Linked DNA regions of Halioglobus japonicus. The main gene of each other region encodes a partner of the protein of the gene in region 2 in a complex. Links are inferred from orthologs where the notes say so. Each region holds a gene or a part of one and is shown on either strand. Other genes may lie near its edges.

What was found.
Region 1: the proteins of uvrB (region 2) and uvrD are in contact, whole or in part, in a crystal structure (PDB 7EGT), measured with the Thermus thermophilus proteins. The link is inferred for Halioglobus japonicus from one-to-one orthologs. Residues at the interface, in WP_096411307.1 of Thermus thermophilus: Glu23, Leu25, Arg26, Asp27, Gly28, Glu29, Arg30, Phe31, Arg55, Glu326, Asp327, Phe328, Glu379, Ser382, Gln383, His398, Gly400, Arg401; in WP_096412145.1 of Thermus thermophilus: His654, Arg656, Phe657, Gln666, Asp668, Glu669, Lys680, Arg681, Leu682, Ser683, Lys685, Tyr686, Ala687.

Annotation. Positions count from the first base shown.
Region 1 is NZ_CP019450.1:650,402-666,385, reverse strand. The notes cover bases 3,299-6,298. They hold uvrD (DNA helicase II), read right to left. Parts: upstream 5,876-6,298; coding sequence 3,722-5,875; downstream 3,299-3,721. Other genes in these bases: BST95_RS03140 (SIS domain-containing protein), read left to right, coding at 5,874-6,298; BST95_RS03150 (TRAP transporter substrate-binding protein), read right to left, coding at 3,299-3,668. Outside these bases: peroxide stress protein YaaA, read right to left, coding at 1-108; BST95_RS03165 (TRAP transporter small permease subunit), read left to right, coding at 221-727; BST95_RS03160 (TRAP transporter large permease), read left to right, coding at 729-2,090; BST95_RS03155 (acyl-CoA thioesterase), read left to right, coding at 2,116-2,511; more of BST95_RS03150, read right to left, coding at 2,508-3,298; more of BST95_RS03140, read left to right, coding at 6,299-6,824; BST95_RS03135 (SPOR domain-containing protein), read left to right, coding at 6,890-8,050; BST95_RS03130 (hypothetical protein), read left to right, coding at 8,108-8,467; BST95_RS03125 (hypothetical protein), read left to right, coding at 8,670-10,586; glmS (glutamine--fructose-6-phosphate transaminase (isomerizing)), read right to left, coding at 10,637-12,466; bifunctional UDP-N-acetylglucosamine diphosphorylase/glucosamine-1-phosphate N-acetyltransferase GlmU, read right to left, coding at 12,468-13,838; BST95_RS03110 (TrmB family transcriptional regulator), read left to right, coding at 13,971-14,711; aguB (N-carbamoylputrescine amidase), read left to right, coding at 14,802-15,680; aguA (agmatine deiminase), read left to right, coding at 15,677-15,984. UniProt on the Escherichia coli protein: A helicase with DNA-dependent ATPase activity. Unwinds DNA duplexes with 3'-5' polarity. Translocates on single-stranded DNA with 3'-5' polarity. Initiates unwinding more efficiently from a nicked substrate than double-stranded DNA.
Region 2 is NZ_CP019450.1:3,265,184-3,281,055, reverse strand. What follows is about bases 4,401-7,288. They hold uvrB (excinuclease ABC subunit UvrB), read left to right. Parts: upstream 4,401-4,776; coding sequence 4,777-6,801; downstream 6,802-7,288. Other genes in these bases: BST95_RS15435 (hypothetical protein), read right to left, coding at 6,798-7,121. Also shown: BST95_RS15455 (TonB-dependent receptor), read right to left, coding at 1-1,803; BST95_RS15450 (glycosyl hydrolase), read right to left, coding at 1,932-4,199; BST95_RS15430 (arylsulfatase), read left to right, coding at 7,308-8,864; BST95_RS15425 (ATP-binding protein), read right to left, coding at 8,944-11,007; pdsR (proteobacterial dedicated sortase system response regulator), read right to left, coding at 10,995-11,684; BST95_RS15415 (marine proteobacterial sortase target protein), read left to right, coding at 11,827-13,638; BST95_RS15410 (hypothetical protein), read left to right, coding at 13,593-14,018; BST95_RS15405 (class GN sortase), read left to right, coding at 14,011-14,598; BST95_RS15400 (wax ester/triacylglycerol synthase family O-acyltransferase), read left to right, coding at 14,672-15,872. UniProt on the Escherichia coli protein: The UvrABC repair system catalyzes the recognition and processing of DNA lesions. A damage recognition complex composed of 2 UvrA and 2 UvrB subunits scans DNA for abnormalities.

The DNA.
Region 1 (15,984 bases), 2.6 Mb from region 2 along the record:
TTCAACCAGCTGCTCGGCCTGCGCCAGGAACTGGGGCTGAGTGGACTTGCGAGTGGTCGGTGGGGTGTCGTAATCCAGTGTTTTGGCCGGGGAAATTACTGTGAGCATAATGCCTGCCTTGTGATGAATTGAGCGGGCGGCGCCGAGGCGCGCCCATTGCTGCGGTTGCTATGATACTCTGCGCCCCAATAATCAAAAACCCCCGGGATAAGTTCTGTTCATGCCCAGCCCTCACGCTGTCGTTCACGTCATTGATCGGATTACCGAGCTCAGCGGCCGCCTGCTGGCATGGCTGGCACTGGCCATGGGCCTGGTCACTGCCGTCATTGTCGTCATGCGCTACGGTTTTAACACCAACTCGATTTTCGCCCAGGAAATGGTCACCTATATGCACGGCTGCCTGTTCATGCTCGGTGCGGCCTATGCCCTGAAAGCCGGCGCTCATGTGCGCGTCGATATTTTTTATCGGGATTTCAGCGAGCGCGGCAAAGCATGGGTGAACGCCCTGGGAGGTATCGTGTTTCTGCTGCCGTTTTGCGTCTTTGTCATCGTCGTGAGCTGGCAATTTGTGACCGAATCCTGGGCGATCCGCGAGATATCCTCAGAACCAGGGGGCATTCCCGCCGTCTTCCTGCTCAAGAGCCTGATTCCCGCCATGGCGATCAATCTGCTGCTTCAGGGCATTGCAGAGACCCTGCGCAGCGCCCTGGTGCTGGTGGAGGACTGACATGGAGTACTTGTCCCTCTACCTGTTTGCCGCCGTATGTCTGCTGCTTATGCTCGGCTACCCTGTGGCCCTCACCCTCGCCGGCACCGCCCTGGCCTTTGCCGCCGGCGGTGTACTGACGGGTGTATTTGACGTAGGTTTTCTCAACGCTCTGCCCGGCCGCATTTTCGGCACCATTAACAACATCACGCTGATCGCGGTGCCGCTGTTCATTCTTATGGGCAACATCCTCGAGAAATCCAAAATAGCCGAGGAGTTACTGGACAGCATGGCCAAGGCCTTCGGCGGCCTGCGCGGCGGCCTGGGTATCTCAGTGGTGGTGGTCGGCATGCTGCTGGCCGCCAGCACCGGTATTGTCGGCGCCACCGTGGTCACCATGGGGCTGCTGTCACTGCCTACCATGCTGCGCAATAACTACAGTCCCTCCCTGGCTGCGGGCACGATTTGCGCGACCGGCACCCTGGGCCAGATTATTCCGCCTTCGATTGCGCTGGTACTGCTGGGCGACGTGCTGGCCAATGCCTATCAACAGGCACAACTGTCCATGAACGTATACCAACCCAAAACCGTGTCAGTGGGCGACTTGTTTGTCGGCGCCCTGATACCGGGGCTGGTACTGGTGGGCCTCTATATTCTCTACATTCTGGTGTACTCGTTCCTCAAGCCTGAGGCAGCGCCCGCGGCCAAAAGTACCCGCATCGGCCCGGCGCAGTTGCTGAAAGGACTATTGCCACCGCTGGCGCTTATCGTGGTGGTACTTGGCTCGATTCTCGCGGGCGCCGCCACACCCACCGAAGCTGCCGGCATCGGTGCCGTAGGCGCACTTATCCTCGCCTACGCAAAAGGCCAGATGGACTGCCAGCGCCTGCGCGAAGTCGTGGTGAGCACCATGGAAGTCACCTGCATGGTCTTCCTCATCCTGCTCGGCGCAGCCCTGTTCTCGCTGGTGTTCCGCGGCTTTGGCGGCGAGGAATTGATCCACGGCTTCTTCCAGGACATCCCCGGCGGTGTCATGGGCGCCACCATGGTAGTGATGGTCGCCATCTTCCTGCTCGGCTTTATTCTCGATTTTATCGAGATTACCTACGTGGTTGTGCCCATTGTCGGCCCGATCCTGCTGGCCATGGGGCTGGACCCGATCTGGCTGGGTGTGGTGATAGCGCTGAACCTGCAAACCTCCTTCCTGACGCCGCCCTTTGGCTTTGCGCTGTTCTACCTGCGCGGGGTCGCCCCGGCCAGCCTACCCACAAGTGCTATTTACCGTGGCGTGGTTCCCTTTATAATTATCCAGCTGCTACTGATTTCAGCCCTTTGGGTCTGGCCGGAAATGGCCACCTGGCTACCGGGCCAGCTCAAGCAGTGACCAAGATAACTATTCGAGACTGATCATGAATGATATCGATTCCACCCCGGTTCCTCACGGGGAACTGGCTCTGCAGACCGTGGCCATGCCCGCCGACACCAACCCCTCCGGGGATATTTTCGGTGGCTGGTTAATGTCGCAAATGGATATTGCCGGCATGGTCACCGCCGGTGACGTGGCCGGCGGCCGCGTAGCTACCGTTGCCATTAACGGCATGGTTTTCCTGACTCCGGTACATGTGGGAGCGGTGGTGTCCTGCTACTGCGACGTGCTCGAGATTGGCCGTAGCTCAATCCGCATCGTGGTAGAAGTGTGGATCAACTCCAAACACGACGGCGAACCCATTAAAGTGACCGAAGGTGAATTCGTGTTCGTGGCCATCGACGAGAATGGCCGCACCCGGGCTATCGAGAACCCTTAATAATCCCCATCACCCATCACTTCATCGCGCAGATTGTAGTACGCCTGCTCTGAAATGTGGTGGTAGTTGCGCACCCCTTTGTAAAATTCGCTGTACGAGGCATACACCTTGGCCGCCATGGGGTCGCGCGCAACGAGCTCATCCATCGCCTGACGCGTACCCTGCCACAGCGCCCGCAGCACGTCGTCCGGCAGGCGACGCAGCTGTACATCATGTTCATCTACCAGAGACTGTAGCGCCTGGTTGTTGCGGCCGGTGTATTCATCGAGCATATCCTGACTGGCCGCGCGCGCGGCGTGCTCAACAATTGCGCGCAAATCCTCCGGCAGCGCATTCAGTGAATCTTCATTGACGATGAATTCCAGTACTGAACCGGGTTCGTGCCAGCCCGGGTAGTAGTAGTATCTGGCCACCTCGTGGAAACCCAGAATACGATCGTTATAGGGCCCCACCCATTCGAGTGCATCGATAACGCCGGTTTGCAGTGAGGTGTAAAGCTCACCCCCCGGTATAGTGACTGCGGTCCCGCCGGCGGCGGCAAATACCTCGCCGGCCAGGCCGGGAATACGCATTTTCAGGCCGCGCAGGTCATCCGCGGTGTTCAGCTCTTTGTTAAACCAGCCGGCCATCTGCACACCTGTGCTACCCCCGGCAAACGGGACCAGGTTAAAAGGCGCATAGGCTTCGCGCCACAATTCGAGGCCGCCGCCGTAGTGCAGCCAGCCATAGGTTTCCTGGGCGTTAAGGCCAAACGGCACGGCGGTAAAGAATACCGATGAGGGCACCTTGCCCTTCCAGTAGTATGCGGCGCCGTGGCCGGCATCGGCCACCCCCTGGCTCACGGCATCAAACACCCCCAGGGCCGGCACAATCTCTCCTGCGCCATAAACGTGAATCTTGAGGCGCCCACCGCTCATCGCTTCGACGTTGCGGCTGAGGTTAACGGCGGCAGAACCAAGGCCGGGAAAGTTCTTCGGCCAGGTGGTGACCAGTTTCCACTCGATCACCTCGGCATTGCTGACACCACCTCCGGCGTAAACCGGGCCGCTATTGCGTGACGTATCCGTTGCCCATAGGGCAATAACAGCCACCAACGCGGCGACCAGTACCAGAATAATCAGGGGGCTTAAGCGCTTTTCCATATCGCCAGTGGCCATGCCTTGGTTTCCTCAATATTGTTGTTATTCAATCGAACGATGGGGCGCCTGGGTCAGACCAGCTGCAGGTTCGCGTACTGCAATACCAGCCACTTGCTGCCCTCGGTGTCGAAGTTGACTTCAACCCGGGCGGTGTTGCCTCGGCCTTCAAAGTTTAACACGGTGCCCTCACCAAAAATCTGGTGGTAAACACGCTGGCCGAGGCTCAGGCCCGTGTCTGGCACCTCTGCCTGGGAAAGCGTACTCACTGGCCGAGCCACGGTGGTATTGAGCCGCACTTCCTGCAGCAACTCCGCGGGGATCTCACGCACAAAGCGCGATGGTGCGTTAAAAGTTTCGCTGCCGTGCAGGCGTCGCGACTCGGCATAAGTCAGCACCAGCTTTTCCATGGCGCGGGTAATACCCACATAGCAGAGACGACGCTCTTCCTCCATGCGCCCGGGCTCCTCGGCAGACATACGGTGGGGAAACAGGTTTTCCTCCATGCCGGCGAGAAACACCAGGGGGAATTCAAGCCCCTTGGCGGAGTGCAGGGTCATCAATTGCACACTGTCCTCGTGCTCATCCGCCTGGGCATCGCCGGCATCCAGCGCGGCGTTATCCAGAAACTGCTGCAATGGCGACGCATCGTCGCCCTCTTCTGCCACGAACTGCTTGGCAGCGCTGACCAGTTCCTCGAGGTTTTCGATACGCGCCTGCCCCTTCTCACCTTTTTCTTTCTGGTGAAATTCAATGAGTCCAGAGGCGTGAATCACATGCTCGACCAGCTCTTCGAGGGATAGCTCATCCGTGCCCGTGTCGAGTTCATTGATCAACACCGCAAAGCCCTCGAGAGCACCCAGCGCCCGGGCGGGCAGCAGTTTCTCCTCAATCGCTGCGGCAATGGCCTGCCACAGGGAAACGGTACGGCTGCGAGCGACCTCGCGAACCACCTCGAGCGTTTTCGAACCAATGCCACGCGGCGGTGTATTGATGACACGCTCGATAGCAGCGTCGTCGCCGCGACTCTGGATCAGGCGCAGGTATGCCAGTGCGTTGCGAATCTCGAGCCGCTCATAGAACCGCTGGCCGCCGTAAATGCGATAGGGCAAGCCAGCCCTGATCAATCCCTCTTCCAACACCCGGGACTGGGCATTGGAGCGATACAGCACGGCCACTGACGACCGGTTCTGGCCACCGTCAATCCAGTCCTGGGCCTGTTCGACGATGAAGCGGGCTTCGTCGTGTTCATTGAAACCAGCGTAGAGCGTAATGGGATCACCGGACTCACCCGCAGTCCATAGCTCTTTACCCAGCCTGCCAAAGTTAAAGCCAATCACCCCATTGGCAGCCTGCAATATGGTCTGAGTGGAACGGTAGTTCTGCTCCAGGCGCACCGTGCGCGTGCCTTCGAAGTCATCCGCAAAGCGCTGGATATTCTCGATCTTGGCGCCGCGCCAACCGTAGATAGACTGGTCGTCATCGCCGACGGCTATGACCGGAATATGCTTCCCCGCCAGCACCCGCAGCCATGCGTACTGAATCGTATTGGTGTCCTGAAACTCGTCCACCAGAATTTGCTTGAAGCGTCCCTGGTAGTGCGCCAGGACTTCCGGCGCTTTGAGCCAGAGCTCATGAGCGCGCAATAGCAGCTCGGCAAAGTCCACCATGCCGCCGCGCTCACAGGCTTCCTCATAGGCGCGGTATACCTGCAACATAGTCTGGCCAAACAGGTCGCTATGGGGCACATCGATATGCCGCGACCGCAGCCCCTCATCCTTTTGCGAGTTGATGTACCACATGGCCTGCTTGGGCGGCCAGCGGCCCTCGTCCAGTTCGAGTTCGCGGCAAACGCGCTTCACCAGGCGCAGCTGGTCATCGCTGTCGAGAATCTGAAAATTCTGCGGAAGCCCCGCCTCTTTCCAATGCGCTTTCAACAGGCGGTGGGCGAGACCGTGGAAAGTACCCACCCACATGCCATGGGACGGCACCTGGAGCATTTCCTCGATACGCGAGCGCATTTCACGCGCCGCTTTATTGGTAAAGGTCACGGCGAGAATCGACCAGGGCGACAGCCCTTCGGCGCGAATCAGCCACGCAATGCGGTGCACGAGCACCCGGGTTTTGCCACTGCCGGCACCGGCCAGCACCAACAGGTTACCGCTGTCGGCAGCGACGGCTTCTCGCTGGGCTTCGTTAAGGGGGGAGAGAATATCTGATACATCCATGCCCGCATTCTACCCGACAGCCAAGGTCTGCGGTTCACATTTTTTCCATCCGCCACGGGCGCTATACTCACGCGGCACTGCACAGGAATTTCTCGCCATGGCGGCCACCGACAGACCCATACTTCCCGAGATTGAATCTCGCCTGCACAGCCTGCGCCGCTCGGAACGAAAGGTGGCGGAGCTGGTACTCGCCCAGCCTGACCAGGTCATGCACATGCGCGTTGTGGACCTGGCTGCAGCCGCCGGTGTCAGTGAGCCCACCGTTGTGCGCTTCTGCCGCGCCATTGGCTGCGAGGGCTTTGGCAACTTCAAATTGGCACTGGCCCGCAATGCAATGCCAACCTCTTCCGAACCGTTCTCGCTCAACGAGCGGGATACCGCGCGCGACTATACCTACAAGGTGTTTGACGCCACACTGGAAACCCTTACCCAGGTGCGCGACTCACTCGACCTGGATGCGATTGAAGCCGCTGTCGAGGCACTTGCCAACGCCAATAGGGCAGAGTTTTACGGCTTTGGCGCATCCGCTCCGGTTGCCATTGATGCCCAGCACAAGTTTTTTCGTCTGCAGATACCCAGCGCCGCCCATTCAGACCCGCACATTCAGGCCATGGTGGCCATGTCCCTGACCCCGCGCGATGTCGTGGTGGCAATATCCCAGTCAGGTCGCAGCACCGCGCTGCTGGAGGCGCTCGATCGCGTCAGCGAATCAGGCGCTGTCACCATCGGCCTCGCGCCCGGCGGTACGCCGGTGATAGAACGCTGCAGTATCGCCATCCCCATCGACGTCCAGGACCAGGCCGGCGCCCGCTATACACCACTGCCATCGCGTATCGCGCATCTCACGGTCATCGATATTCTCGCGGCGGGCGTGTCCAAGTCCAAGGGCGCCGTCGTCAGTCGCCATCTCGGTCGATTAAGTCGGGGCCTGCAGGACTTGCGCAGCTGAGTTTTGGCAGCATTGGCGGTAGAGGTCTGGTACTATCCCGACAAAGGGGATGGGGTGAGCTGAACATGAATAACGATAAGGATCGCCAGGAAGAACAACTGGATCTCGACGTCGGCAATGAGCAGGGCTGGACGCCCGGCGAACGACTGTTTGACGACTTCGACGATAGCGACGCACCCGACGATGATCGCGACACCGACCACACCGCCATGTTTGACAGCGCGGCCGCCGAAGACGACCTCGAAGAAGACGAACCCGACTACTTCGATGACCTGCCCGAGGATCAGCATGATGCACCCCAGGTAGAAGATAGCTGGGAGAACGCTGCCTCCGAGGAGGAGACCTGGGACGCCGAGTCCACTGAAGAGGATGACCCCTGGGATGAAGAAGATCGCCTGCAGACTGTCGAGCAAACAACAGCAGAAGCCCCCGTCGCCGAGCCCGTGACCAAACCACTGCCCCCTGTAACCAGGTTGGAATCTGAGCAACCCGAATGGGATCCCCGCGATGACGAGCTGGATGAGGGCACCGAATATTACGAAGAGGAAGAACGCGAAATCACCCTGCCGCTAGGCCTGATCCTGGTGGGCCTGGTGGCACTCGTACTGCTAGGTGCCGGCGGCTATGGCGTTATGCAGCAACGCGCCGAAATGCAGGAAGAGATTCGCCGCCTGCAGTCCAACCTGGCCACTGCTGCCAATCCCAACGAAGTTGCCGAAACGCGCGCCAACAACGAGGCGCTGGTGGCACTTAACGCGGACCTCGAAGCCGAGCTGGATCTTGTGAACGCTGAAAACCGCAGCCTGCAGGCGATTGTCACCGGCCTGGAAAAGCAATTGGCAGCGCAACAGGACGCGATGACCAAACCGGAGCCTGCCCCGCCCGCCAAGCCCGTTGCGGCCACCAAGCCTGCACCCAAGCCCGTGGCCCGCAATACGTCACCAAGCCCGAAACCTGCGGCACCAACACCGACCCTCGCCGTGGAAAGCGGCACCTGGTTCGTGAACTTTGGCTCCTATAGCCAGGAGCAAACCGCTCAGGGTTGGGCGCGGCGCCTGCAGCCCGGCGCAGGCAAGGTCGTCGTGGTCACCGGCGAAAAGTCCGGCCGCACCTTCTACCGCGTCCGGGTAATTAACCTGTCTGACAAGGCTCAGGCAGATGCGACTGCACGCACACTGGAAGCCCGCTACGACCTGCCCAAACTCTGGGTGGGGCAATCGAGCTGACTTGGCAGGCTCGATAAGGCCTGCTAAGGTTTTCCTCCCCAAAAGGAGACTACAACAATGAAACTGATCAAGTATTCCGCCCTGGCACTGGCACTGGGCAGCACCTCTACTATCGCAGCCGATTGTACTGCGCCAGACGCCCCCGAACTGCCCGATGGAGCCACCGCTTCCATGGAGCAAATGCTCGCTGGCCAGAAAGCGGTGAAGGCATTTCAGGCCGCCAACCTGGATTACATGAAGTGCCTCGAACCCGCCCTGAATGCTGCACAGGCACAGGTTACCGAAGGTGCTGAGGGTGCCGCAGACGCACTGAAAGCCGCCGAGGAAACCTACAACGCCGCGGTGTCTGCCGAAGAAGCGGTTGCCGGCCAGTTCAATACTGAGGTTCGCGAATACAAAGCGGCCAACCCCCAGTAAACCTCACAGGTCGTCGGCCCGCGCGCCGCTCTGGGACGCGGGCCACCACGGCCTGGACACAACACCTACAAAGCTTCCGCATTCGTCATATTTTCGCATGCAGCAAGGTGCCGTTCGGCACTGGCGCTGATAGACTCACGGCATCGAGTAACAGCACATGCCCTCGCTTACAGCGCAGGGGATTAAGTCCGGAGATACTTACATGCACACTGTGGCAACCCTGCTGTCTAGCCTCAATAAAACCAGTTTACGCCTGTTAGGCCTGTCGTTTCTGGTACTCCTGTCGGCCTGCCGTATGCCGGTCGCCATCCAGGGCCAGGGCTTTGTGTTTGGGGAACAGGCCAACACGGTGTATCGCGACGGGTACGTGTTCGAGATTAACGAGGATTTCCAGGAAACGTTCTGGCCAGTACCTGCACCGGGGCACTCATTCAGCGCCTGGAATGAAATCTGTAGTGTTGGCCAGGTCCTCGAGTGCTCCCTGACTCTCACAGAAGACGCCTGGGGCAGGGATGACGAGATCCCGCTGGACGCGACATTTACCGCCGGCTACCAGGGCCCGATGGTGTTGAACGACTACCAGTTCTTCTGGGATGCAGGCACGCGCACGCTGACTATTCCCGCCGCCTCTATCGTTCTGGAAGGCAGTGACCCCGCCGCCCCTATGCGCACCTTCGTCGCCCCTCCCGGCATGCCCATGATCATCCCGGGGACGCGAGTAGGACCGAACTATGAATTCACTCTGCCCACCGCGGATTACATTCCCGATGATTATTGGCTAATGATCTCGACCCTCGATGAAGCGGGTACGCTGGCAACCGTGAGCTACGATTTCGGCATTGCAGAGTCCCTCAACCCGATCGCTGAGTTGAAGCCATACAGCCAATCCTCTCCCTGGAAAGATGTCCTGGTGAACTGTGCTGCCGCCAGCAACCCGCACAGCGTGTGCTCCATGCAGACCCTGCCATACATTGGCGCAGTGACCAGCAACCCATCGGTCAGCGACATTATGCAACGCGTCGTGGTCAGCCATGGCTGGATGGGTAACCGTTATTCCCAGGTGCTCCAGAACCTGCCACCGGAAATGCTCAAAATGTTCCGCGGTGTTACCGCCATCGTCATTGGCTCAGACATTCGCCCCGCGTTCTTCACTGCGTTAACCGGCGCCATTTATATCGACCCGCAGGATTTGTGGCTGACCCCGAGAGAACGTGAAAGCATCGACTGGACCCCAGATTTCCGTTCCGACTTTGGCAACGCGCTGCAATTTATTCCCGCAGGGACTTACCTGTCCGGGCGCAACCTCGCCTGGGGTTTCAGCGGTGACTATCCCGAAGGCGTCACGCGAAGTCTTGTGGAGATCATTCTGCCGCTGGGCTATGTCATTGCCCACGAACTGGCCCACGCCAACGATTTCATTCACCCCGCCATCATGCCACCCGCGAACAGCACGCTGACGCCGCTGGACTTTTACTTCCGACTGTGGGGGCTTGAGGCCAGCGCCGGCTTGGGCAACACCTATCCACTCTCTTCACAATTGCTGTACCAGGTCGCCGACGTGCTGTACCGGGGAGTGGAGGCCAATAACACCATACTCAACCTGACCGCAGCCGATGTCGGCCAGGCCTTTGCCTCCGACACAGCCAACAGCATGTACTCCTACTCCACCATTTACGAAGACACCGCTACCCTGGTCGAGGAAGTGTTGATGTCGTACTTCTTCGGCGTCGACAAGCTTCAGTCATTCCTGGATGAGCCCGCACAGGAACCCCAGGACTGTACCGATTACATCTTGCAGTGGGGCAGCCTCAACCGTGCGTCGGTCCCTCAGATCAAGGAACGCGCGCGACTGGTACTGAGCACCATTCTAGATGAAGCCGATGTCTCTAAATACCTCAACGCCGTACCCGCGCAGCGAACACTGCAGCCAGGGCTAAGCCTGTGTGAAAACCTCGATGCGCTGTTCTCAGTCGCGCCTCAAAGTGTCAATGGTCAAGCCAAGGCCACTCGCACTCTGCCGCGATTGCACGCGCTGCAGCCCGCGCATGAACATAAACACCCGGTCATGCGCAAAGTCGACGAGCGCCGTGAGAAACAGACTACCAGGGGCCTTCGCTGAGACATGTATGCCCCAGCGCTCGCGCATCAGCACGGCGCCAGAGCCAGCGGTTACTCCACCGTAACCGACTTGGCGAGGTTACGCGGCTTATCGACATCAGTGCCTTTCTGTACCGCCACATGATAGGACAGCAGCTGTAACGCCACTGTATAGATGATGGGCTTGGCCACTTCCGGGCAGTGCGGCATGGCCAACACCCTGACCCGGGGCTCGCTGGTAAAGCCCGCCTGGCGATCGGCAAACACAAACAGTTCACCCCCGCGCGAGCGCACTTCCTCGAGGTTGGACTTCAGCTTCTCCAGCAATTCATCACCGGGAGCAACTGCCACCACCGGCATGTCGTCATCGACCAGCGCCAGTGGGCCGTGCTTGAGCTCTCCCGCGGGATAAGCCTCGGCATGGATATAGGAAATCTCCTTGAGCTTGAGTGAACCCTCCATCGCCACCGGATAGTGAATTCCACGGCCGAGGAACAATGCATGGTGCTTGGGAATAAAGGCTTCGGACAATGCCTTGATGGCGGTATCGAGTGCCAGGGTCTGCTGCACATAATCAGGCAGTGCATGCAGAGCATTGACCAATTCCTGCTCACGCCCTTGCGGCAATCCGTTGCGACGCCCCAGTGCGATGGTGAGCATTAGCAGGCCTACCAACTGGGTGGTGAAAGCCTTGGTAGAGGCCACACCAATTTCAGCACCGGCACGGGTCAGGAATACCAGATCGCTTTCGCGCACCAATGAGCTGTTGTCGACATTGGCAATCACCAGGCTACCGACAAAATCATCGGTGCCCGCATCGCGCAAGGCTGCCAGTGTGTCAGCAGTTTCACCTGACTGGGATATGGTCAGCAACAAAGTGCCGGGAATCTGCACCCGCTTGCGGTAGCGAAACTCAGACGCTACCTCTACCTCACAGGGAATACCCGCCAGCTCCTCCAGCCAGTAACGCGCCACCATACCGGCGTGGAAACTGGTGCCGCAGGCGACAATCTGCACCGCTTTTACCCGATCGAAAATCTCGGCAGCGCACTCGCCAAATGCGCTGTCGGCAACTTCATGGCCGCCGGCTGCACTAAACGTCGCTGCCAGAGCGCGGGGTTGTTCGTAGATTTCCTTGAGCATGTAGTGATCGTAGTCACCCAGCTCTACGGTCTCTTCGGCCTCAGCGATACGGGTGGTTTCGCGCTCTACCGCATCACCCTGGGCATCGAATACCGCGATGCTGGCGGGTGTGATGCGTACCATGTCACCCTCCTCGAGGTAGATGAAACGGTCCGTGACCTGGCGCAAAGCCATCTGGTCGGAGGCCATAAAGTTCTCGCCAATGCCCACACCGATCACCAGCGGGCTACCCTGGCGGGCTCCGACAATCTGGCCGGGGTTCTCCCGATCAATCGCTGCCAGGGCATAGGCGCCCTCAAGCTGATCAACCACGGTAGCCATTGCTTTGAGTATATCGTCGCAGCCGTTCATGGCCCGATGGAGCAAATGAACAATGACCTCGGTATCAGTCGCGGAGGTAAACACATAACCTTCCGCTTCCAACTGCTGACGCAGTACGCTGTGGTTTTCGATAATGCCGTTGTGGACCAACGCAATGCGATCGCCTGAGGTGTGCGGGTGTGCGTTGGCTGCGGAAGGTTCGCCATGGGTCGCCCAGCGAGTATGCGCAATACCCGTGGGCCCGTAATAGGGCTGCGCGTGCTGGGCTTTCTCCAGCTCCGCGACTTTGCCCAGGCGTTTGTGCACCAGCAGTCTGGCGTCGTCATCCAGAACAGCCAGGCCGGCAGAATCGTAGCCGCGATACTCAAGACGGCGCAGCCCCTCAAGCAGAATCTCACTGACTTCACGCCGCGCGGCGGCGGCTACAATGCCACACATATTACTGCTCCCCGTCGGGTTTGCCGGGGCGATTCCAGCCCTGGATATTACGTTGCTTGGCGCGGCTGACCGCTAGCTCATCCTCGCCCACCGCCTTGGTCACGGTGGAGCCCGCGCCGACAAAGCCGCCGTCGGCAATCTCAATAGGCGCCACCAATGTGCTGTTGGACCCCACGAAGACGCCGTCGCCCATGGTGGTCTTGTGTTTGTTCACACCGTCGTAGTTACAGGTGATGGTGCCGGCACCGATATTTACACCTGCGCCCATCTCGCAATCGCCCACATAGGAGAGGTGGTTAATCTTGCTGCCGACACCAATCCGCGCCTTTTTGGTCTCCACGAAATTACCGACGCGGGCACCGGCCGCCAGCTCGGTACCGGGACGCAAGCGCGCATAGGGCCCGACGTTCGCATCGGGGCCTATCGTCGCTTCTTCAATGTGGCTCATTGCGTGTATCTGGGCTCCGGCACCGACAACAGCGTTTTTGAGCACGCAGTTGGGGCCGATCCTGGCGCCATCTTCGAGCTGCACGACACCCTCGATCACGACGTTCACGTCGATAAATACATCGCTGCCACAGGTCAGCTCGCCGCGAATATCCAAACGGCTCACGTCAGCCACGGCCACACCCTGCAGCAACAGATCTTCGGCGCGGCGCCGCTGGAACTCACGCTCCACCCGATTGAGCTGCACCCGGTCGTTAACCCCGAGTACTTCAACCTCGGAGGTGGCCATGCAACTGGCGACCGCCCTGCCGTCAGCAACCGCCAGCGACAGAACGTCCGGCAGGTAGTATTCACCCTGGGCATTTTCATTCCCGACCCGGGGCAGGTAGGAGCACAGATCGGCGGCAGGCACCGCCATCACGCCGGTATTGATTTCGTCGATGGCCAGCTCAGCCTGGCTGGCATCCTTGTGCTCAACAACGCCCAGCAACTTACCGGTGTTGTCGCGCAAAATACGTCCCAGCCCGGCCGGGTTGGAGACACGCGCCGTCAGCACCGCCGGTGCGGACGCCGCTGCGGCAACAAGTTCAGTCAGGGTTTCGGTGCGAATCAGGGGCACATCGCCGTAGAGCACCAACACCACGCTGTCTTCGCCAATCACAGGCAGCGCCTGAAGCACGGCGTGACCTGTGCCTTTCTGCTCGGCCTGTGTGACCCAGTTCACCGCAGCATCGCCCATGGCCTGTTTGACGTCATCTGCCCCATGACCCACCACCACATGGATGGCACGGGGTGCCAGGGTTTGCGCCGTGTCGACCACGCGCTGCAGCATCGGGCTACCGGCCACAGGGTGCAGTACTTTTGGCAACGGGGATTTCATGCGCGAGCCCTTGCCCGCGGCGAGAATAATAATTTCAAGATTCATTTAAATGTGTCCAGCAAGCCCTGATCAGGCATCACCTGTCAGATATTTTTTGACATAAATTGCTTTATAAGCGCATATTAGTCTTAGCTTTATTCATTACAACGCTTTTTGTCACAAATAAAATGACAACAAATGAAAAACGATAGCCTGTACCAGATCGGTCTCGACGATCGCGAAATCAATATCTATAAAGCCCTGCTGCGCCTGGGCCCTGCCTCTATTCGCGATGTTGCTGCCGAGGCCGGCGTCAATCGCGGCACCACCTACGAAACCCTCAAACAATTGGCCACCAAAGGCGTGGTGAACTACCTGCCCCGCGGCAAGCGGCGGGTATTCCAGGCGGAAGAACCGGAGCAACTACTGCAACTGGCCGAACGCCGCCAACAGGCACTGACGGTTGCGATGGAACAGCTGCGCGCCGAGGTCATTCCCGAGCTCAAACAGTCCCAGGGGCAATTCAGCCCTGGCAATGTGCGCTTCTACGAGGGCGACGACGGCGTCGAGCTTGTCCTGCGCGATATTCTCGACAGTACCGCCAGTGACCCGGAGCGCGGATACTCGGTCATCTCCACTAAGACCCTGCGCGAACACCTGTACCGGCCTTTCCCCAATTTCACCCGCCAGCGCGAGGCCCGCGGTATTCGCGTGCGCGCCCTGGCTGTAGGCGAAGGGGGTGACGAAGCCGAGTACGCGGAGCGCAAATGGCTGCCTGCATCGCAAACCACCGACGCGTCCTATATTGCTATTTACCCACCCAAGGTGGCCATGATTACCCTGGCGGACAAAAATTACCCCGTGGTGGTCATCATCGATTCAGCCGCCATCGCCTCTACCCAGCAAATTCTGTTCGATACTTTATGGGAGCTGCTGTAACCCACCGAGTGGTTAACCCCTTGGTGGTAATCCAGCCAAGTCCATTTTCTTCTATGCTTGTAGGGATATTTTCGTTCACTGGAAGACCTTATGAGCCGCACTGTTACCTTCGCCGCCACACAACTGACCATTGGCTGGGATATCGACGCCAATATGGCCAAGGCCGAGCAGGCCATTCGCGACGCCCATGCCGGCGGCGCTCAGGTTATTCTGCTGCAGGAGCTGTTCGAGGCGCCCTACTTCTGTAAGACCCAGCAGTATCGCTATCTTGACCTGGCGAAACCCCTGGCTGGCAATCCGCTGATCGAGCGTTTCTCCCACCTGGCTGCTGAGCTCGAGGTGGTGTTGCCCATCAGCTACTACGAGCGAGACACCAACACGTTTTTCAATTCCCTGGTGATGATCGACGCCGACGGCACAGTCATGGAGAACTATCGCAAGAGCCACATTCCCGACGGCCCAGGGTATTGCGAGAAGTTTTATTTCACGCCCGGCGATACTGGCTTCAAAGTGTGGAAAACACGCTACGGCACGTTCGGCGCCGGCATTTGCTGGGATCAGTGGTTCCCGGAAACCGCCCGCTGCTGCGCGTTAATGGGCGCCGAAGCCATGTTTTACCCAACCGCTATCGGTTCCGAACCCCAGGACCCCACCCTCGATTCCAGCGCTCACTGGCAGCGGGTGATGCAGGGCCATGCCGCCGCCAATGTTCTGCCTGTTATCGCTTCCAATCGCACCGGCGTGGAAGAAGACGATGGCATTACCACCACATTCTATGGCTCGTCATTCATCACCGACCACACCGGCGAGAAGATCGCCGAAGCCGGCAGAGACGAAGAGAAAATCCTGATCGCAGAAATCGATCTGGAGGCAGCGGCTGAATACCGCCGTGCCTGGGGCTTATTCCGGGATCGTCGCCCTGAACTCTACAGCCCGATCGCCAACCTGGCCTGCGGCGACAACACATGAGCGATACCCTGGCCTCTACACCGAGGGCCGACGGCTTTCAGATGCCCGGCGAACATGAACCGCAACAGGCAGTAGTGATGGCCTGGCCGGAGCGCGGTGATAACTGGCGCAACAATGCCGGACCCGCCCAGGCGGCTTTTGCTGCAATCGCCAGTGCCATCGCCGCTGAAACACCCGTCATCATGTGTACCTCTGCAGAGGGGGCCGCAGGCGCTCGGGCCATGTTGCCCACGGACGTTTCCGTACTCGAAATACCCTGCAACGATAGCTGGATGCGCGACATCGGCCCCACCTATGTGCGCGA
Region 2 (15,872 bases):
CGCAGTGATATAAGCAGTGCCGTACTCCATGAATCCCGTCTCGCCGAAGTTGCGTTGCAGGCTGACCATGGGCGTCCAGTCATCGTTATCGATTTTCATTGTCTGGTCATACAGGGGGTCGACAGATCCAGGGTCCAGCGGGTCGGTGAGGGAGGGCACAAAGCCATGATGTGGGTTGAAAGACGATGGCCCATCGGGGAAATAATAGAAATTCCCGCCTTTGAATATGTCGCCGATTCCCGCGATTTCAAGCGGAGGCGTGCCAGTGGATACATCATTGGAGAAGTCCGGCGTTTGGAAAATACGCTGTAGCTCCCGCTCCTCACTGGTGTAGCGCAAGCCCAATGTCAGGCGCCAGTCGTCATTGAAGTTCCAGTCCGCCTGGCTATAGAGTGAATAGGACGTATTTTCGGTGTACAGCGTGGTGGTCTGGTTAATGTAAAAAGCACAGTTACCTGTGGTGCAATCCTCACCGGTAACAAACGGCGGGAGATCGTAGAGAGAGCCGAAGAATGGTCCTGAAGGCGATACCGCGGTGCCTGCATCCGTCTCTTCCCAGAAGCCGAAGAAACCGACAATGTAGTCCAACTTGTCGTCAAAGGCCGTGCCAGTGAATTGAAATTCCTGGGAGAATTGATCTGTGGCCCTGAGCTCTGCATCAGCAAAGTCGAAATTGGTCCTGTGAAGCAGTGGAATGCCCGTGCCATCCAGATCATTGGTTTCCCCACCTTCGGTGGTGCGATAAGCCGTAATGCTGCGAAAGCTCAAAGAGTCGCTAATATACCAATCTGCAGTGAGTGCCAGAGATTGCACCTCGGACTCGTAGCGGCCGGGTAAGTCAGACTGTATCGTTTCGGGCCCAAGATCGGCATTGGCCTGACACCAATCTGCGATTGATTGCCCCGTGGCGGGTTCAACAATGGTGGAGTTTTGCAGTGCAGCTTGCCAGCCCGTGCCGTCAATACCCGTCACCACCTCGCAGTCTAGCCCCCTGGCACTCTGGTCGCTGGCGTTATAGTTGTAGTTCAGATCGAATACCAGGTCGTCACTCGCAATCCAGCGCAGTTGTGCCTGGCCGCCATGTCGGTTCACGTCTGTAAATTCATCGCCATCGAGCGAATCATTCCCTGGCGCGCCGCTCAGGTCGTTAGTCATCAGGCCGTCGCGCGATGTGCTGTACAGTGAGAAGCGCGACATTAGCGTATCGCCCACCAGAGGTATGTTAACTGTGAGCTTGCCATCGAGACGGTCGTAATTGCCCACGCGGACCTCTGCGCTGCCTTCAAATATATCCACCGGTTTGTTGGTGGTGTATAGAATGGCGCCGCCCGTTGTGTTCTTTCCAAACAGTGTGCCCTGCGGCCCCCTCAAAACCTGAATACTCTGGAGATCGACATTGTCGAGCACTGCGCCGTCTGGACGCGAAACATAGACCCCATCGACATAAATGCCCACGCCGGAGTCAAAGTTCACCCCAGTGTTGCGCGCACCAATACCGCGGATAAACACACTGCCTGCACCGCTGGTGCCATTGCCATCACCAGAGTCTACGTTGGGTACTACTTCACTCAGATTGGATATGTCGCGAAGGCCCAGATCCTCGAGGTCATCGCCGGAAAGTGCTGATATGGCGACGGGAGTTTCCTGTAGCGATTCTTCCCGCTTACGCGCGGTGACAATCACCTCTTCCAATACCATTTGGCTGTGCACCACTATGGGCGACATGCCGGCTGTTCCAATAGCGATTGCCAGGGCCGACTTGGATGCGACTACGTGGCTAAACATACGAAACTTGGCGTACATAGGTATTCCCCAACATTTTATAGTTATAAGTAGAGGTTCACCGTCTTAGAGTGATCAAATTTGCGGGTTCGTGCAAGTTTTCATGGCGATTAGCAGCGAAATTAAGCCTTCTTCGAAAGTAGACAAAATCAGGGCAAAAGATAGTGGTAAGCGTAGCCGTGATAAACCGTGCGGTTAATCCCAGCCGAAAACGCGTGTCCCGCAAGAAAGTAGTAGTCGTCCGGTGTCAGCGCATCGAAATCCAGAGTGAGCGAGATAAACGACTCTGATGAAATAAAACGTCGTCCGGCCACATTGCCCGCCGAGGCGGCAAGTTTGAGAAAATCGTAGCTGCCAGAGGCAAACAAGGCTTCAGATTCTGGAACGTCCGCAATCTTGTAGCTGTCAAGATAATCGCCGTAACCACCGTGCGCTTGTACCCGTAATTGCACGCCACGCTGCTCGCTCCAGGCCTTTATTGGCCGTAGAAATCCAGATTCAAACAAATGTTCACGGGTAAGCTCATAGTCTTCCCTGATACGCACGGCCATCTCGTCCGTCGACTGATAAGCCGAGTCGGAGGGAATCACCACATTGACGTACTTGGACTCGCCGCGGCTCTTGAAGACCAGTGGCAGATAGGGGGTGATGTCATAGTCGTGCATGCTCTCGAATGTGGACGCGAACACCGAGGACCAGGGTAGTTCACCGATCAACTCAAAGCTGTCGATAAACACTGCGCGGGGTTTATAGGGTGCGAGTGCATCCAGCCAGGGATTGGCCAGTGTATCGATATACTCCGCAGCCCCCGCCGGGTCCAGATGGTCCACTACAGGCGATTCCAGACGGCCGTTGGTGTAAGCAGAAGCCGCCACGTTGTGCGCTGTCTTATTCTCGTACAGCGCGAAAATGCGATGTTTGCCAGCGGGAACTTGCCATCGCAAGTTGCCGCCGTCCACGTGTTGAGTCAGGTCTACCAGCTGTGTCAGCGTGGGTGGATCAGTAGCGTCGTCGAGCTTGCCGGCCACAACGGCGTGGAGAACCGCTCCGTCATCAAAGGTGCCAATGGTATTCTTGATCACTAAGTTGGTCAGGCCAACATAGCCCGGTTCGCTTGCCGGTGGCAGCGGAGCGCTATGTATGGCTGGGCCGATCACGTCCACACTTGCTGGTAATAATTGCTTTTCAGCAAAGCGTTTAATAAATGGCCCGCCACTGGACCAGCCGCTGCCCAACGTGATATCTATGCTCATACCCAGTTCCTTGGCAAGAGACATAACCGTTTTGATATTGTCGAAGTAGGCGGGGCTACCCACCTGATAGATACGCTGTTCCTGATCCTGTAAATGCTGCTCGGTCATCCCGATCGTTAACGTCTGTAGTTCCACTGCGCGGAACGCCGCTGCGTGCATGCTCCTCAGTTCAGTGCGCAGTTGTGCCGCTTCCACCGCATTGCCCGGCCACCACCAGCGAATAGAGGGGTACATTGACTCGGGTGGGCTTTTCCAAAGGCGCCAATCAAATTGATTGACCTCCTCTTCGGTGCTGGCTGTCCGTGCTTGTGTCACTTGTAGCATGAGCAGCCTGCTCCGCCTGGCTGGCACTGATAGCGACAACTCGCCTTTCGGTCCGCTGGTTATTTCAGTCGCGTCGCCGGTTTCAGGATCGAGCAGAAATGCGCGCTCAAATGGCGTGTCCGGTATTACGGTCTGTTGGTAGCCGCTGTTGTGTTCGTTAAACAATAGGATTAACTCGCCGGCCGCGAACCGGCGGCGTTGACTGCGGATCGTCGCGGGTGCATCGCCCACTACACGCAGGCGTGGCAGGACCCCTGCTGCATGCAATGTATCGACCACCTCACTCGCGGATGCCTGTTGCACCTCTTGTGTAAGCTGTGCGCGCTGCTCGCTGACCAACTGATCACGTCGCACGTGGTCGGACCAGCCAATAGCGCGTCTCGGCAAGTCCCCAAGCCAGACAACGGGTATGCCTTGACGCGCAAGCGCGATCACGTTTGCCAGCATGAGGGGGTTGGCCGCGCTCACATTGTCGATGAGCAACGCGCGATACTGCGCTTGGCCGACCTGTAGCAGGCCATTCTGGCCTGTGGCAGTGGTGAGGTCCTCGCGGCTGATACGGTCATAGTCATAGCCCGCTGCGGTTAGTGTTTTGCTAAGCGCTGTCTCGGCGCCATTGGGGTTGGGAGAACCTCCTATAGGGCTTGGGCTATCTACCCATTCACCGTGATTGAACAACCAGGCGATTTCGATATCGGCCTCACCCCGGCTCATGGCATACGTCATGCGCGCCTGGGTGAGATTCAGGGCCGGCATCGCATCCCATGCGGGGCTGTCTTCTCGCGCATTGGTGGTCATCGCGAAAGGGCCCGTGGTGTAGTAATCAGAAAATACCGACACAATAAAGGGATACCACCATCTTTCGGGTGGCTTGGAATAGCCGAAGGTTACTAGCAGGATCGCGCCAGCGACAAGGACGCTCCCGACCAAGGCTGAGGCTGCCAGAAGCAGTTTCTTCAGGGGAGGGGGTTCAATATGCACCTGTTATTATTGTTGGACCCAGCCAACATAGTGCATCGAACAATGCATGCATGCAAATGACTATTGACCCGGCAATGTGGAGCGTGTTCGCTGGCTAGATGGGGGCTTCCCGGTTCGTTGATTGATTTGTAGTCGCAGCAGTGATCTGACGGGTAAAAAAAAGCCCCGAAGCAATGCTTCAGGGCTTTTTCAGAATTTGGCTCCGCCTGCTGGGCTCGAACCAGCGACCCAATGATTAACAGTCATTTGCTCTACCAACTGAGCTAAGGCGGAATTGATCTCGTCAGAGGCCGCGTATATTAATGATGGAGGGGGGATGGTCAACACCCCGAATCGAATTATTTCAGATTCTTTTCGAGGGTCGAAAACAGGCTGCAATTCCGTCCTATGTGGATGATAATTAACGGCTATTTTTTGATCGCAAGAGCTGTCCACGATGTCGCGTCCCTTCAAGGTAGAGTCCAAGTTCGAGCCCGCTGGCGACCAGCCGGAGGCGATTCGTCAGTTGGTGGAAGGGGTGCAGGCGGGGCTGGCTTCCCAGACCCTGTTGGGGGTGACCGGATCCGGTAAGACCTTCACCATGGCCCAGGTGGTGGAAAAGCTGCAGCGGCCCACCATTGTCATGGCGCACAATAAGACACTGGCGGCCCAGCTCTACGGCGAATTCAAGGAGTTCTTCCCCAATAACGCGGTGGAATACTTTGTCTCCTACTACGACTACTACCAGCCTGAGGCCTATGTGCCGTCTTCGGATACCTTTATTGAGAAAGACGCCTCGGTGAACGACCACATCGAGCAGATGCGGCTATCCGCCACCAAGGCGTTGATGGAGCGCGATGACTGTCTGGTGGTGGCCACGGTATCGGCGATCTATGGCCTGGGTGATCCAGAGTCCTACTACAAGATGCGTATGCACCTGTCCCGCGGGGAGATTATTGACCAGCGCAAGATTCTCCGGCACCTGGCGGAGCTGCAGTACACCCGCAACGACGTGGATTTCTCCCGTGCCACCTACCGGGTGCGCGGCGATGTCATCGATATCTTCCCGGCAGACTCCGAGCGAGAAGCAGTGCGTATCGAGCTGTTTGACGAGGAAATCGAGAACATCTACCTGTTCGACCCCTTAACCGGAGCTGTCGAGGCCAAGATACCCCGGATTACAATTTTCCCGAAAAGCCACTATGTTACCGAGCGCGATGTCATGCTGCGCGCGGTAGATCAGATCGAGGCAGAACTGGAAGTGCGGCTCGATCAACTCAAGGATCTCGACAAACTTGTTGAGGCCCAGCGTCTGGCCCAGCGGACCAAGTACGACCTCGAGATGATTCGTGAACTGGGTTACTGCCAGGGGGTGGAAAACTATTCCCGCTATCTGTCTGGCCGTGCCGCCGGTGAGCCGCCGCCGACGCTGTTTGAATACCTGCCCGATAATGCGCTGGTGATTGTCGACGAATCCCACGTCACCATTCCCCAGATCGGCGCCATGTATAAAGGTGACCGGTCGCGTAAGGAAACCCTGGTGGAATACGGTTTCCGGCTGCCATCTGCCCTGGATAACCGGCCGCTGCGTTTTGAGGAGTGGGAGCGCTTGGTGCCCCAGGCAATCTTCGTCTCGGCCACGCCCGGCAAGTATGAAGACGAACATGCCGGACGGGTGGTGGAGCAGGTGGTAAGACCCACCGGGCTGCTTGATCCCGGGCTCGAAGTGCGACCTGCGACCACCCAGGTCGATGATTTGCTCGGCGAAATCCGGACAACTGTGGAGCGGGGCGAGCGTGTGTTGGTGACCACCCTGACCAAGCGCATGGCGGAGGACCTCACCGAGTACTTGAGCGACCACAGCGTGCGCGTGCGCTACCTGCACTCCGATATCGATACCGTGGAGCGGGTCGAGATTATTCGCGATCTACGCCTGGGTGAATTCGACGTGCTGGTGGGCATCAATCTGTTGCGGGAAGGTCTGGATATGCCTGAGGTGTCGCTGGTGGCTATTCTGGATGCCGACAAGGAGGGCTTCCTGCGATCGGATCGCTCGCTTATCCAGACCATTGGCCGGGCGGCGCGAAACCTCAATGGTCGCGCAATTCTGTATGCCGACAACATTACCGGCTCCATGGAACGGGCCATGGCCGAAACGGAGCGTCGCCGGCAGAAACAGCTCGCCCACAATGCTGAGCATGGCATTACCCCGAGGGGCGTGGAAAAATCGGTTCAAGACATCATGGAAGGTGCCCGGCGCATGCCCACCAAGGGCAAGGCAAAGGCCAAGAAGGTGGCGGAGCCCAAGCTCGCCTTTGGGGCCGAGATCGCCAGCCTGTCACCGGCGGCCCTGTCGCGCAAACTCAAGCAACTGGAAGACCAGATGCAGGAGCATGCCAAGAATCTGGAGTTCGAGGAGGCCGCTGCGCTGCGCGACCAGGTCGCCGAGATCAAGCAGCAGGCCTTCCTCTTGGAGGCCTAGTTGGCGGCCTCCTTGGCCATCACGCTTTCGAAGTAGGCTTGCGCTTCTGGCGTGGCAGTCATTTCCAGGGTTTCCAGCTCGCCCTCATCGTTGCGCCAGCTGACGACACTCAGCTCGTTATTCGCGGGTGTGGCGGCGGCCTCGTGCTTGTTGACCACTTTTTCCTTAGCGGCGCACATTTCTTGGCGAATGGACTCTGCGCCATGAAAGTCGCCGCGAGCGAGCATCTCTATCAACTCCCGCTTACGCGAATCATTGGCTGGCACCTGGGCCTCAGGCTGGTGCGGGCGGGGGCGTTTGGGAATAGCAACAATAGCCATATTCTGATCCTCCTGTGGTCATAAGAATCATCCTAAGGAGGCGGCAGGATGGCGCACATGGCAGCCGGCGACAGGATCATGGCCGTCAACGCCATGTAATGGGAAAGCGCGCATTGCGGATCAGGTTGCGTGGTCTATATTCAGACAGGAAAGCAACTTTCCGCAAGACATTCCAAGGAGTTATCAATGCTGAAATACACCAAGTTGTTAGTGGCTGGAGCCTTCGCGTGCATTGCGCTGGGTGCCCAGGCGGCTGACAGGCCCAACATCCTCGTCGTATGGGGTGATGATGTTGGCCAGTCCAATATCTCTGCCTATACCAAGGGGATGATGGGCTACACTACGCCCAACATTGACCGCATCGCCAAGGAAGGCATGATTTTTACTGACTACTACGGTGAGCAGAGCTGTACCGCTGGTCGCTCATCTTTCATCATGGGACAGTCGGTTTTCCGCACCGGTCTGAGTAAGGTCGGATTGCCGGGTGCAGACCTGGGCATGCGGGAAGAAGATCCCACCATTGCCGGTCTGCTCAAAAACCACGGTTATATGACGGGGCAATTTGGCAAAAATCACCTTGGGGACAAAGACGAACACCTGCCCACCAACCATGGTTTCGACGAGTTCTACGGCAACCTGTATCACCTCAATGCAGAAGAAGAGCCCGAAAACTACGACTATCCGGATGACCCTAGCTTCCGCGAGCAGTTTGGCCCGCGAGGTGTGATTCGCTCTTTCGCCGATGGCAAGATCGAAGACACCGGCGCACTCACCAAAAAGCGCATGGAAATTGTCGACGACGACACTGTGGCGGAAGCTCTCAAGTTTATTGAGAAGGCCGTCAAAGTCGACAAGCCGTTCTTCGTCTGGTGGAGCGGCACGCGCATGCATTTCCGCACCCATGTCTCTGATGACAAGCTGAAGTGGTGTCAGGAGACGTATCCACGTCGTGGTCGCGATCCTTACACCTGCGGCATGTTGGAGCATGATGCCCACATCGGCCTGTTTCTGGAGAAACTGGAAGAGCTGAATATCGCGGAAAACACCATCATCTTTTATTCCACTGACAACGGGCCTCATATGAACACCTGGCCCGACGCTGCCACGACGCCGTTCCGCGGTGAGAAAAACACCAACTGGGAAGGCGGCTGGCGAGTGCCGGCCATGGTGCGCTGGCCTGGCAAGATTGAGGCTGGCTCCGTGTCCAATGAGATCATGCACCACATGGACTGGCTGCCCACGTTCCTGGCCGCAGCCGGTGAAGCAGACGTAAAAGACAAATTGCTCAAAGGCCACCGAGCGATTGGTCGGCGCTACAAGGTGCACTTGGATGGCTACAACTTCCTGCCATTCCTCACCGGTGAAGCCACCGATACACCGCGTAACGAGATCTTTTACTTCTCTGATGACGGTGACCTGACCGCTATGCGCTATCGCGACTGGAAACTGGTATTCATGGAGCAGAAAACCCAGGGTGGTTTCCGGGTGTGGATGGACCCCTTCGTGCCTCTGCGTGTGCCCCTGATCTTCAATCTGCGCCGCGATCCGTACGAACGCGCGCCGCTCACCTCCAATACCTATTACGACTGGCTGCTGGACCGCGCTTATTTACTTGTGCCCGCACAGGCTTACGTAGGGCAGTTCCTGGAGACATTCAAGCAGTACCCGCCGCGCCAGAAAGCGGCGAGCTTCTCGCTTGATGAGGTGATGGACAAACTGACTGATCCCGGCGGTCCGCAGTGACGGACAACGGTAATTGATCAAGGGCCTCTTCTGAGGCCCCTTTTCTTGGTCCAGTGTCAGCGATTGCCGCTCACCAGGCTTAGCCGCCATCGCCGGGCAGTGAGAGCGTAAACCGTACACCGCCGGCCACGTTGTCCGCGAAAACGCGGCCTTCATGATATTCCGCAATCAGTCTCACCACGTGCAGGCCCAGGCCCAGATGCACTTCACCGGCGTCGCCTTTGCGCAATGACACCATGGGTTCGAACAGCCGATCGCGCAGTTCGTTCGGCAGCGGCGGACCTTCGTTGCTTATCGCTATCCGCCAGTGGTCATCGGCTGCCTCCAGGCGAATCACAATCGGTGTCTGCAGTGGCGCAAATGAGGCGGCATTGTCGAGAAGTTTATCCAGCGCCTGGGCGAGTAGTTCGGGTGCGGCACAGACGTTTGCCTGCTCGCTGCCGGTCTCGAAGCGCACCGTATGCCCGCTATGTACGTCAGCGTAGGCCGCGCTGATCTCCAGCAGGAACGGCACCAGATCGAGGTCCCGACGCGGATTGCTGCGCACGCTTTCTTCCAGGCGATTGGCTTCGCTCATGGCCGTTAGAATGGCTTTGAGTCGGTCCAGCCCTTCTCTCGCGCGCAACTGGTAAGTCTGGTGCTGCTGCGGTGAGGCGTCGGTGTGCTCCAGGTTTTCCAGTGACGACTGAATCACGGCAATGGGGGTGCGTAGCTCGTGGGCAAGCTTGCGGCTGAGGGTGCGCAGGTAGTCATTGTACTCGCGCAGTTTGGCCAGCAGGTCTGCATAGGCACGTGATAATTCGCCGATTTCGTCCTGTGCGCGACTGCGGGGAAACACGCCCTGGATAGAACCGTCGTTGGCGATCACACTGTGTGCGGCGCGATTGAGCCGGCCAATGCGGAATGACAACACACTGGCATAGCCCAGCAAACCCAGCACGCCGGTGCCCAGTGCCAGTAGGCTATAGCCCAGTAGCCGGCTAAAAGCCTGGTCGGTAAGCGAAAGGTATTGCTCGCCACTCTGGCTGACGATGACGGCGCCTATCGGCTGCTCGGCACCTTCCACTGGGGCGGTCGCCAGTAAAAGGTTGCGGTTGGCATTTCGCGGATCGCGAAAGCGCAGGTTCTCGGCGGTGCCTGCCAGGGCCTCCTCAATCACCGCTGGTGCGGCCTTGCCCGGCGTCTCGCTTTGTGGCGGCACCGGCAAGGTTTCCTCGGCGAGAATGCTGCGATACAGCAGCCGTACTAACCAGAACGTATTGCCGTCGGCGCGATGGCTGATGGCGCCGGCGCTGGCCAGCTGCCAACCGTCACGGTCCACTACTTGAATATTGACCTGTTGTTTGTCGAACAGGGAGAGGGCGGCCTGCAGGTTATCGCTGGTGTAAATCAGCCAGGGTGGTGAGCTTGCGCGCAGGGGCCGGATGTTGCCCAGGGTGACAACGTTGCGCCCTTCGCCGTGGCCCACGTCATTGATATACAGCCCCAGGCGGCCACCGGTCATGGCCATCGGCATCTCCACTTCGATCGTGTAACCATCGACGGCATCCTGCCAGTAGCCGCGAATTTTGCCGGGGTCCATGCCGCGGGTGCGACGACTCGCGGCGCGGGCACGCACACTGCCCGGGGCAGCTGTGGCAATCACATAGTCCTGGCGCCGGTCGGCCTGCCAGGTGCGAATCACCAGCCGATCGCCATTGGGTTCTGGAGAGAGGCCTGGGTTGTGGTACACCACCTCGTTGTCTTTGACTTGTACCAATAACAGTAGCCGGTCGTCGCGGGTCAGGGCCTTGATGGAAAGTGCCAGCTCAGTGTTCTGACTCTGCAGTGTCAGTGCCGGTGTTCCTTCCCAGCCCTCGGCATAACCATCGATGGCGATGGGCAGCGTCGCGGGATGAGCGTGAACGCTGGGGCGCTCTTCAGCAGGCGCGCTGAGTCGATCGGGATAGGGGTAGATAATCTGGGTGTCTGCCCCCACCACCGCGGCCACGGCCTGGGCGGTGGCCTGTAGCGTCTGGGCCTGACCATGGCGCAATGCGCCTTCCATCTCGCGGACGAACTGGCAGCCCGCCCAGGGCAGTGTGAGCAATAGCAGGGCGACAACAATCAGTTGCCGGCGCAGGCTGAATGTCAGCCTTTCCATCGGTAGCCCACACCGTAGGCGGTTTCGATGTTCTGGAACGTGTCATCGACGGTCTGAAATTTGCGCCGAATCCGCTTGATGTGCGAGGTAATGGTATTGTCGTCGAGAACCACATCGGCGCTATTCATTAACTGCTGCCGCGATTTCACATGGCCCGGGTGGCGAGCCAGGGCGTAGACCATCCAGAACTCTGTCACGGTAAGCTCTACCGGCTGGTGGTTCCAGCGAACCGTCATCCGTTCACGGTTGAGTTCAAGCTTACCTTGACGGATTACATCATCTTTCTTTTCCGGGCTGGCCAGCGCGCGAACCCGTCGCAGCAGTGCATGGATGCGCGCCATTAACTGCGCTTGGCTGATGTCCTTGGTGAGATACTCATCCGCCCCCAGGCGCAGGCCCGAGATAATGTCGAGTTCCGAATCGCGCGCCGTTAGGAATACAATCGGCAACTCTGCAGAGCGCACCCGCAATTCCCGGCAAAGCTCGAAACCACCTTCCATTTCGTCGCCCAGGCCCACATCAATAATCGCCAGATCCGGCAATGCCAGGGCAAAGGCGCTCGCCGCCTGCTGGCGATCGGCGTAAAGCTGGACGGCGAAACCCTCGCGTTCCAGGTGGTCGCGGTAGTTGGCGGCAATGGCCGGCTCGTCTTCGACAATGGCAATCTGTTGTGGCATTTCGCGATGGTTTCAAATATTCGGTGCCAGCTCAAGCGGCTGCCACAATTCATCATAATTCATCGCTGCATCGCCACGCTTCAATCGTGGTTTTGCCACGGTGGCGATTTTCAATACAGGTTCCCTGATCTGGAGACCTGTTATGAAAACCGAACGTTTACCCCAAACCTTACAGCGCGAGATGTTCGACTTTGGCGGACCCTTGCTGTGGTTGTGTTTCCGTTGCCTGCCGGTGCTGCTACTGGCGGGTATTTCGCTATTGTTACTGGTCAGCACAACGGTGCGGGCCGAGAGCACGCTTAATGATGCCGAAACCGGCCAGCTGTACTTGCAGGGCGATGCCCCTGGGTACCAACCCGCCGTGCTGCACGGCAGCAGCATGTCTGTTGATGCCTCCGGGATGATCGCTGTGGTCACGCTAAAGCAGGTCTTCAGTAACCCCTCCGATCAATGGCGAAAGGGAGTTTATGCCTTTCCACTGCCCGATGACGCGGCGGTGCGGGCCATGGAAATGCGTATTGGCGAACGTCGGATTATCGGCGAGATCCGCGAGCGCAAGGAGGCGCAAAAAGCTTACAAAAAGGCTCGCGAAAGTGGCAGGAAAGCATCGTTGGTGGAGCAACAGCGCCCCAATTTGTTTACTAACCGGGTGGCCAATATCGGCCCTGGCGAGGAGATCGAGGTTACGCTGGAGTATGTACAGCCGATAGCCTACCGCGACGGTGTGTTTGCGCTGCGTCTGCCCACGACGATCACGGCGCGCTACATCCCCGGTGGGGCGCTGACTGAGCCTGCGCTTGACGATGACACGCCAATGACGGTGTTGCCTGCCCATGGCTGGGCGAGGGCCACATCACAGGTGCCGGATGCGGCAGACATAACGCCTGTGCAGCACCCGCAGCCCGGCGCTGACGGCGCGCCCCACAATCCGGTGGTCATCGATGTGCGTCTGGATCCCGGTGTCCCACTGGCGGGGGTGGAGTCGCTGTACCACGACGTGGCCCTGAGCCGCAGTGGTGGCGTTTACACGATCACGCTGGCCACAGGGAAGGCTGAAATGGATCGAGACTATGTCCTTGAGTGGCGTCCCGCGACCGGCAGTAAACCTGCCGCCGCGCTATTTACCGAGCAGGTGGACGGCCAGTATTTTGGTTTGCTGATGGTCGTGCCGCCGGCCCTGGAGCGTGTGTCTCCTGCCACGCCCAGAGAGATGATCTTCGTGGTAGATACTTCCGGCTCCATGGGCGGTGTGTCGATTCGTCAGGCCCGCGAGAGCCTGCACGAAGCCCTGCGTATGCTGCGGCCTGAAGACACCTTCAACATTATCGCGTTCAGCAGTGATTATCGCAGTTTGTACCCGCGTGCCGTGCCGGCCAGCCGTCACCACCTGCAGCAGGCGCAGGAGTTTGTGCGCCACCTGGACGCTAATGGCGGTACGGAAATGTTGCCAGCGCTGCGCGCTGCGCTGCAGCCAATCGGGGAGCCGGACGAGTTCACGCCGCATGCCAGTCTGCGGCAGGTAGTGTTTATTACCGACGGGGCAGTGGGGAATGAGGAGGCATTATTTGCAGAGATTCAGCATCTGCTGGGTCCCAGTCGCCTGTTTACGGTGGGTATTGGTGCTGCACCCAATAGCTGGTTTATGCGCAAGGCCGCAGAGTTTGGTCGCGGCACATTTACCTTCGTCGGTGATGTCGGGCAGGTCAGTGAGAAAATGACCGCCTTGTTTCGTGAGCTGTCCAGCCCGGTAGCGGTGGATCTTGCGGTCAGTTTACCCGAGGGCGCCGATATGTGGCCCCAGCGGCTACCTGATCTGTATCGCGGCGAGCCGCTGCTGATTGCAGTGAACTTCGGTACACAACTGCCTGCTGATGACGTCATTGTCAGCGGTACCATTGCCGGGCAGGCATGGCAGCGACAACTGGGTTTTGGGGGGCAGATCCACAACAGATAGCGCAGCATGAGGGTGTCGCCTCCCTGTGGGCCCGGCGCAAAATTGAGGGCTTGCTGGACGACAAGGTACGTGGCGCCGACCCCGACACCATTCGCGCCGCGGTGCTGCCCCTGGCGCTTGCGCACCAGTTGCTAAGCCCCTACACCAGCTTTCTGGCGGTGGAGCAGCCTATTTCCCGGCCCGCTGAGTCGCCGCTGCGCAGCCATCCGGTACCCAACTCGCGGCCCCAGGGGCAGACGAGCCAGCCTTCCGCGGCCGCGCAAACTTATGCCTACCCGCGCGGGGCGACTACTGGCCCGGCGAAGCTCTGGTTTGGCGCTCTGCTGATGTTTGTGGCGCTGCTGGTGCGGGCTGTCCGCGGGGAGGGTGCCGATGCCTGATCTGCTGTGGCGAGCGCTGTGGCCATTGCTGCTGCTGGTGGCCCTACAACAGTTGGGTGGGGCAGGGCTGATTCATGCCAAGGCCTGGCTGGCGCCACTGCTTATGGAGCGCGCCTTCGCCGAAAGTGCGGCTCGTGGCGGTGCGGCGGTGCGACCCTGGCCATGGGCAGATACCTGGCCGGTGGCCGAACTGCGGGTACCCTCAATGCGTATCTCGCGCATGGTGCTCGCCGGTGATAGCGGTAACGTGCTGGCGTTTGGTCCGGGTCATAGCGCGGGTTCTGCGCCGCTGGGTGGGTCCGGTGAGAGTGTGATCGGCGGGCATCGGGACACCCACTTCGGCTTTCTTGAGCAGGTCACTCCGGGCACGCCTGTACTGCTGCAACTTGCGGATGGTCGCGGGGTGCACTATCGAGTGGTCGCCACGGAGGTTGTCGATACCCGCCGTCATGCCCTGCAGACAGGTGTCAATGAAACACGCTTGCTGTTGGTCACCTGCTATCCCTTTGATGCGCTCGACAGCAATGGGCCGCTTCGCTATGTCGTTACCGCCGAACCTGTGGCGCGTATGCATTTGTAGTGATATTTGCCCGTGGCTGTGGTTACGGGCGCTGCTATAATGCGCCGTCTTTCTGGTGCCCGAGCACAATGTTATGTCTGCTTACAAGCTGAAGCCGCTGGACTCCGTGTGGATGATGATGGAGACCCCTGATACCCCCATGCACGTTGGCGTATTGGCGATTTTTCGCAAGCCTGCCAAGGCCGGGGTAAATTACACGGCCGATCTGGCCGCGCAATTGCGTGAAGCCAAAGCTGTGGCCCCCTGGAATTGTCGCGTCAGTGGCAGCCTGAATCGACAGCTTGTCGAAGACGATGAATTTGAGCTCGACTACCATTTTCGTCGCTCAGCCCTGCCTGACCCCGGTGGTGAGCGGGAACTGGGACGCATGGTGTCGCGCCTGCATAGCAATTCGCTGGACCGTTCCAGGCCACTGTGGGAATTCCACCTGGTGGAAGGTTTAGAGAACCATCGCTTTGCGTTCTACATCAAGATCCATCACACCCTCGTGGAGGCAGTAAACGGCGTGCCAGCGCTGCTTTCGACCCTGGCGAGCAATGCGCGGGCTCGCAATGTTCTGCCGATCTGGACCACGCCGCTATCTGCCTCGGGTGCCGGCGGTGACCTGATCGAAGAGTTTGCCGGCAGCGGCGTGGAAGAGGCGATTGAGTCTGCTGGCGCGCTGGGGCGCGCCGCGGTGGAAATGGCTCGGGGCGCCTTACAGCCAGCCGAGCGCAACAGTTTCCTGTTTCCCCGGGGAACGCCTCGCTCCACCCTGAACCGACGCATTAATGCCCAGCGCCGTTTCGCCACCCAGCAGATTGAGCAAGGCCGTATCGAGGCTCTGGCCGAGGCCACGGACAGCACGGTTAATGAAATGCTCACCTACCTAATGGGGAGTTCGCTGCGCCGCTTTTTCAAGGAGTACAACGCGCTGCCGGACGAGTCGCTGGTGGGTATGATGCCGGTGTCTCTGCAGGAACGCGGCCAGCATCTGGCGGGCAATGCCATCGCCGGCCTGCGAGTCTCCCTCGGGACTCATCTCGGTGATCCGCTGGCGCGCCTGGAGTCAGTGAAAACGTCTATGCAGGAGGTGCGTCAGGATCGCGCCTCGCTGCCGGAAGATGCCGTCACCTCATATGTGATGCTGCGCGCTGCGCCGCTGTATGCGAGCCAGGTGGGCGCTCTCGGCCGATTCATTCCGCCGCTGTACAACCTGGCCGTCTCCAATACGCCGGGCGCTGAAAAGCCGCTGTACTTCAATGGCGCGCGTCTGGAAGCGGTATACCCGATGG